Linked DNA regions of Spartinivicinus marinus. The protein of the gene in region 2 binds, or shares a complex with, the protein of the main gene of each other region. Links are inferred from orthologs where the notes say so. Each region holds a gene or a part of one and is shown on either strand. Other genes may lie near its edges.

The links. The genes of interacting proteins can lie anywhere in the genome.
Region 1: the proteins of rpsJ (region 2) and nusB are in contact, whole or in part, in a solved structure (PDB 3D3B), measured with the Escherichia coli proteins. The link is inferred for Spartinivicinus marinus from one-to-one orthologs.

What each region holds. Positions count from the first base shown.
Region 1 is NZ_JAPJZK010000001.1:1,534,117-1,537,466, forward strand. The notes cover bases 364-3,350. They hold nusB (transcription antitermination factor NusB), read right to left. Parts: upstream 2,102-3,350; coding sequence 1,625-2,101; downstream 364-1,624. Other genes in these bases: OQE68_RS07050 (phosphatidylglycerophosphatase A family protein), read right to left, coding at 364-537; thiL (thiamine-phosphate kinase), read right to left, coding at 551-1,537; ribH (6,7-dimethyl-8-ribityllumazine synthase), read right to left, coding at 2,107-2,583; ribBA (bifunctional 3,4-dihydroxy-2-butanone-4-phosphate synthase/GTP cyclohydrolase II), read right to left, coding at 2,590-3,350. In the rest of the region: more of OQE68_RS07050, read right to left, coding at 49-363. UniProt on the Escherichia coli protein: Part of the processive rRNA transcription and antitermination complex (rrnTAC). The complex forms an RNA-chaperone ring around the RNA exit tunnel of RNA polymerase (RNAP).
Region 2 is NZ_JAPJZK010000001.1:1,908,517-1,912,029, reverse strand. What follows is about bases 402-3,188. They hold rpsJ (30S ribosomal protein S10), read left to right. Parts: upstream 402-1,532; coding sequence 1,533-1,844; downstream 1,845-3,188. Other genes in these bases: rplD (50S ribosomal protein L4), read left to right, coding at 2,597-3,188; rplC (50S ribosomal protein L3), read left to right, coding at 1,953-2,585; tuf (elongation factor Tu), read left to right, coding at 402-1,365. Also shown: fusA (elongation factor G), read left to right, coding at 1-134; more of tuf, read left to right, coding at 172-401; more of rplD, read left to right, coding at 3,189-3,199; rplW (50S ribosomal protein L23), read left to right, coding at 3,196-3,492; rplB (50S ribosomal protein L2), read left to right, coding at 3,507-3,513. UniProt on the Escherichia coli protein: Involved in the binding of tRNA to the ribosomes. Part of the processive rRNA transcription and antitermination complex (rrnTAC). The complex forms an RNA-chaperone ring around the RNA exit tunnel of RNA polymerase (RNAP).

The sequences.
Region 1 (3,350 bases), 370 kb from region 2 along the record:
CAATGACAGCATTTAATGACAGAATTATGAACTAAGTGTAGCGCTATATTAGACTGCCCAATAATAAGCTAGCTGCATTACTCCCAGGGCAAACAATCCAGCCAACAAATCATCCAGCATTATCCCAACCCCCCCCTTAAGGTGTTGATCAGCCACTGAAATTGGCCAAGGCTTCCAGATATCAAAAAGCCTAAACAGCGCAAAACCTAATATTGGCCAGTACCATCCAGCAGGAGCAGCCCACATAGTAATCCAGTAGCCCACCATTTCATCCCAAACAATGCCAGGATGATCATGCACCTTGAGATCTTCTGCTGCTTTACCACACAGCCAGACCCCCACAACAGCAGCAACCAATACTATCAGGCTGTACCAAACCAGTGGTAACTGACACAACAACAGCCAAATAGGCACTGCTGCCAAGGTACCGAATGTCCCTGGAGCTATTGGCGCGGTTCCACTGCCAAAGCCAAAAGCCAGACAATGAACAGGGTTACGTAAGACACTCGCTAGAGTTACTTTTGGGATTTCGGACATATAAAGGGCACCACTAAAAGTGTTGATAGCCAGAGCAGGCAACCATCACTGGCTGACCAAGATTATCGACTATGCCTGGCTGAGCAGTAATATGGCCTATCAGGGTTATTTCACCAGCTTCAATCAAAGGAGACAGTTGCTGGATAAGATCTGCAGGTACTGTAAAACACAGCTCATAATCATCCCCTCCTGTTAAAGCTAAACTAGTTGCTCGGGCTTTATCTGTGTGGCTCATAAGCGCTTTGGAGATAGGCAGGTCAGTGAGGTCAATTTGCGCCCCCAAACACGGCCCCACTTTGGCACTGGCTGACAGGATATGGCCTAAATCAGCCAGTAATCCATCAGAAATATCAATGGCACAATTTACACCGAGTGCTGCCAACTGCTTACCCAGAGCCAAACGTGGTTCTGGCTGGAAGTAGCGCTGATACAAATAAGCGACAGAGGAATTTTCATTAGCAGCTGCCAGGGTTGGCTGGGGGATCACATAGTCAAGCGCTGCTGCTGCATCACCCAAGGTGCCAGACACATAAATATGATCACCCACCTTCGCATTACTGCGCAGCATGGCATGCCTGGCACTGACCATTCCTTGTACCTGGATGGAAATCGTCAAAGGCCCTTTAGTGGTATCACCTCCTATCAGCCTAATGCCAAACTGGCTTGCTGCAAGACTAAGGCCCTTGGCAAACTCCGCCAACCAATACTCATTGGCTTCAGGGAGGGTCAAGGCAAGGGTAAACCAGCTTGGAGTGGCTCCCATTGCCGCCAGGTCACTGACACTCACAGCAAGGGCACGATAACCAATTTGCTCTGCGGCTGCTTCCGCAGGAAAGTGAACATCAGCAACCAATGTATCTATAGACACAGCCAGTCGTTGCTGTTCAGGAATTGAGAGTAGCGCACAGTCATCACCTATCCCTATTTCAGCAGGGATCTCACCTACCGAGGTCAGGGATGGCTGATTAAAATAATTAGCAATGAGTTGGAATTCGCTCAATCTTTACCAAAATCCACTGATTTACTGACAGCTTGGATATTTCACCCGATCATAGGTAGCTCATCAGAGCACAATGAACGGTTTGAACTATGGTTTCAGCCGGTGGCTATTGACTTCCTGATAACGGGCTCTAGCAGCGACTTTGTCCAACACCCCATTAACATATCGATGGCTTTCCTCAGCACCAAACCGCTTGGCCAGCTCAATTGATTCATTAATTACCACTTTATAGGGAACATCAATTCGCTTTAACAGCTCAAAGGCCCCGATACGAAGGGTGTTTAGTTCAACTGGATCAAGCTCTTTTAAATCGCGGTCTAGATAAGGCTCAATAGCTTGTTGGATATCAGCCAGGCTATGGGTAACACCATGAAGCAAATCATGAAAATAGCTGACATCCACTTTTTTCATGTCATTATCAGTACGAAATTGCGCTTCAATTGCTGCCACATTACCACCAGCCATGTGCCATTGATAAAGTGCTTGCAGTGCAAACTGACGAGCCTTACGGCGAGCTGAAGGTTTGGGTTTATCCCCAGTAGGGTGTGATACTGCGTCGCTCACTTAACTTAAGCCTCTAAATTACTTAACAAACTTACCATTTCCAGCGCTGACAAAGCCGCTTCTTCGCCTTTGTTACCCGCCTTGGTACCAGAACGCTCGATCGCCTGTTCAATAGTGTCTACTGTCAGCACACCAAAGCTAATGGGTAGTTCATAGTCTAAAGAAATGGTGCTTAGCCCTTTGGTACACTCGCCGGCCACATACTCAAAGTGAGGGGTACCGCCACGAATCACTGCACCTAAAGCAATAATGGCATCATATTGCCCCTGCTTGGCAACTTTCTTTACAGTGAGAGGAATTTCAAATGCACCTGGGCAACGAACAATCGTTATGTTATCCCGATCAATACCATGCCTAATCAGTGTATCAATAGCCCCTTGCAGTAAGCTCTCAACCACAAAGCCATTCCAGCGAGCAACAACGATGACATATTTACCATCATTGGGGGTTAAGAAGCCTTCTACTGTGTTAATTTCTGACATTGATTACTATGCCTCTTCAAACGGGATATATTCACAAATTTCTAATTCAAACCCAGAAATAGCACCAAATTTCATTGGCGAGCTAAGCAGTTTCATTTTACCTACCCCTAGCTCTCTAAGAATTTGTGAGCCGGTCCCAACCATTAAGTAAGCCCCTGAGCCAGATTGGCCTGGTGCTCGCTGGCTTTGCTCCGGGTGAAAAAATCGGTTCATGCTACCTTGAAAATCTAGTGAGGCTGTTGGGTTCAACAGCACCACTACCCCTTTACCTTCATCTGCCACCTTTTTAAGCGCTTTTTGAATACTCCAGCTTGAATGCTGAGGAGGCTGCGCTGCTAGCAAATCACGAATCGGGTCAGTCACATGCACCCTTACCAGGGTCGGCTCATCTGTACCGATTTCACCAAGTGCCAATGCAATATGGGTATTACCTTGAATAGAATCTTTAAACGCTGTGAGTTCAAACTCGCCAAACTCGGTTGTTAACGTTTGCTGATCCACTTTTGTAACGGTTCTTTCATTTAATATCCGATAGTGAATCAAGTCGGCAATGGTACCGATTTTTAACCCATGCGTCTCCGCAAATGTTTCCAGGTCTGGCCGGCGGGCCATGGTACCATCTTCGTTCATAATTTCCACAATAGCTGCAGCAGGTGTCAGCCCTGCCAACCTGGCCAGATCACAACCAGCTTCAGTATGGCCCGCTCTACTCAGCACGCCACCCGGCTGCGCTCTCAGAGGAAAGATATGACCAGGCTGAACAATAT
Region 2 (3,513 bases):
TGCCTCTTGGTGAAATGTTTGGCTATGCCACCGACTTGCGTTCAGCAACACAAGGTCGTGCCACATACTCAATGGAATTCGAAGAGTATGCAGAAGCACCTGCCAGTATTGCTGAAGCAGTTACTAAGGCTTAATCAGATCGCTGATATTTGAATAAGGTATATTGTAAAAATGGCTAAAGCAAAGTTTGAACGTACCAAACCCCATGTAAACGTAGGTACTATCGGCCACGTTGACCATGGTAAAACTACATTAACTGCAGCATTGACTCGTGTTTGTGCTGAGGCGTTTGGTGGTGAAGTAAAAGCATTCGATCAAATCGATAATGCACCAGAAGAGCGCGAGCGTGGTATTACTATCTCAACTGCACACGTTGAGTATGACTCTCCAATTCGTCACTATGCACACGTTGACTGTCCAGGACACGCTGACTATGTGAAAAACATGATCACTGGTGCGGCTCAAATGGACGGCGCTATTTTAGTTTGTTCTGCAGCTGATGGCCCCATGCCTCAGACTCGTGAGCACATCTTGTTGTCTCGTCAGGTAGGTGTACCTTACATCGTTGTTTTCTTAAACAAAGCTGATATGGTTGACGATGAAGAGCTGCTTGAGCTGGTAGAAATGGAAGTGCGTGAGCTGTTAAGCCAGTATGACTTCCCAGGTGACGACACCCCAATTATCACCGGCTCTGCGCTAATGGCGTTAGAAGGTAAAGATGATAATGGAATGGGTAGTACTGCGGTTAAGAAACTAGTTGAGACTTTAGATGAGTACATCCCAGAGCCAGAGCGTGCTATCGATCAGCCATTCTTGATGCCTATCGAAGACGTATTCTCTATTTCTGGTCGTGGTACTGTAGTAACGGGTCGTGTAGAGCGTGGTATCGTTAAAGTCGGTGACGAAGTAGAGATCATCGGTATCCGCGACACGCAAAAAACGACTTGTACTGGTGTTGAGATGTTCCGTAAGCTGCTTGACGAAGGTCGTGCAGGTGAGAACGTTGGTGTGTTGTTGCGTGGTACTAAGCGTGATGACGTAGAGCGTGGTCAAGTATTGGCTATTCCTGGCTCTATCACTCCACACACCAAGTTTGAATCAGAAGTTTACGTATTAAGCAAAGACGAAGGTGGTCGTCATACACCATTCTTCAAAGGTTATCGTCCACAGTTCTACTTCCGTACCACTGACGTTACAGGCGCGGTAGAATTACCAGAAGGTGTTGAAATGGTAATGCCTGGCGATAACATTCAAATGAAAGTGACTTTGATTGCGCCAATTGCTATGGAAGATGGCTTACGCTTCGCTATCCGTGAAGGTGGTCGTACTGTAGGTGCTGGTGTAGTAGCAAAAATTATTGAGTAAGCTAACTTAATAATTGGCTTGTAACAAAAAGAGGCCCCCTCTTCGGAGAAAGGGCCTCTTTTTGTATATTTCTTGACAGGAAAAGGTGGCGTCTATAGAATCTTGCCTCCTTTTGCTATGGCAACATTGATTGCCTAGTTAAGTTCTTTACCCGGAGTTTTGATCAAATGCAAAATCAGCAGATTCGTATCCGTTTAAAAGCGTTTGATCACCGCCTGATCGATGTGTCTACCCAGGAAATTGTAGAAACTGCAAAACGTACTGGGGCTCAGGTGCGTGGTCCAATCCCATTGCCTACCAAAAAAGAGCGGTTTACCGTACTGATTTCACCTCACGTTAATAAAGACGCCCGTGATCAGTATGAGATTCGCACTCACAAGCGCCTGCTGGAGATTGTCGAGCCAACTGATAAAACAGTTGATGCTTTGATGAAGTTAGATCTGGCTGCCGGCGTTGAGGTTCAAATCAGCCTAGCCTGATGTGATTGGGGGCGTAGACCTGAATAAGATCTACGCTTTTTGTTTGTGTAACGCTCTGAAATGGGCGGCCATAGCGGGTTATAGCCCCGTACACGAAAGAGGTAAATTATGAGTATCGGATTAGTCGGAAAAAAGTGCGGCATGACGCGCATTTTTACCGAAGACGGTGCCTCTGTACCTGTTACTGTTATTGAAGTCGATCCTAACCGGATTACCCAGGTTAAAACTGAGTCGACTGACGGTTACAATGCAATCCAAATTACCGCTGGTGCAAAAAAAGCTTCTCGCGTAAGCAAGCCTTTGGCTGGCCACTACGCTAAAGCTGACACTCCAGCTGGTCGTGGGTTGTGGGAGTTCCGTGCAGATAACGCAGAGTACAAAGTAGGTGACCAAATCAATGTCAGCCTATTTGAGGCTGGTCAAAAAGTTGATGTTACTGGACGTTCTAAAGGTAAAGGGTTTGCCGGCACAGTTAAGCGCTGGAATTTCTCTACTCAGGACGCTACTCACGGTAACTCACTGTCTCACCGTGCCCCTGGCTCAATTGGTCAGTGTCAAACCCCAGGCCGTGTTTTCAAAGGTAAGAAAATGGCAGGTCAAATGGGTAATCAGCGGGTGACAGTTCAGTCCCTTGAAGTTGTACGTGTTGATGTCGAACGCAACCTGCTGTTAATCAAAGGTGCAGTTCCTGGTGCTACAGGTTCTGATGTGGTCGTTCGTCCAGCCGTTAAGTGTGGCTAAGGGGGAGAGTTATGGATTTGAATGTAACTGGTGCCGGTACGGTCCAAGTTTCTGATCACACCTTCACCGCAGCCTTTAACGAAACTCTGGTTCACCAGGCAGTTGTCGCTTATTTGGCTGGTGCTCGTCAAGGTACTCGTGCACAGAAAACTCGCTCAGAAGTGAGTGGCGGTGGACGTAAACCATGGCGTCAAAAGGGTACTGGTCGCGCGCGTGCGGGCACTATTCGTAGCCCAATCTGGCGTTCTGGTGGAGTGACTTTTGCGGCTAAGCCACAAGATCACACACAAAAGCTGAACAAGAAAATGTACCGCGCTGCGCTGCGGAGCATCTTGTCTGAGCTGGTTCGTCAAGAGCGTTTAGTTGTTGTAGAAGACTTTTCAGTTGCTGCGCCAAAAACCAAAGAGGTGCTGAGCAAGCTAAAAGAGCTTGATGCTACTAATGCATTGATCATCACTGATGCAGTTGAAGAAAACCTGTATCTGGGTGTGCGGAACATTCCTCATGTTGATGTTTGCGATGTGAATGCTGCAAATCCAGTTAGCCTGGTTGCTCATGAAAAAGTAGTCGCAACTGTCGCTGCCTTAAGAAAGTTTGAGGAGATGTTAGGATGAACCAGGAGCGAATCTTTAAAGTACTGCTTGGTCCACACATTTCCGAGAAAGCAACACTTCAAGCTGATTTAGCTGGTCAGTATGTGTTTAGAGTTGCTACCACGGCTACCAAGCTAGAAGTTAAAAAAGCCGTAGAAAAGCTTTTTGAAGTGAAAGTCAAAGCGGTTCAAACCGTTAAGGTTAAAGGCAAAACCAAGCGTACTGCGCGTGGTATTGGCAAGCGCTCTGACTGGAAGAAAGCGTATGTTTGTCTTGAGCAAGGTCAAGAAATTGATTTTGCTGACGCTGAGTAACGGAGGAGCAAGGTATGGCAA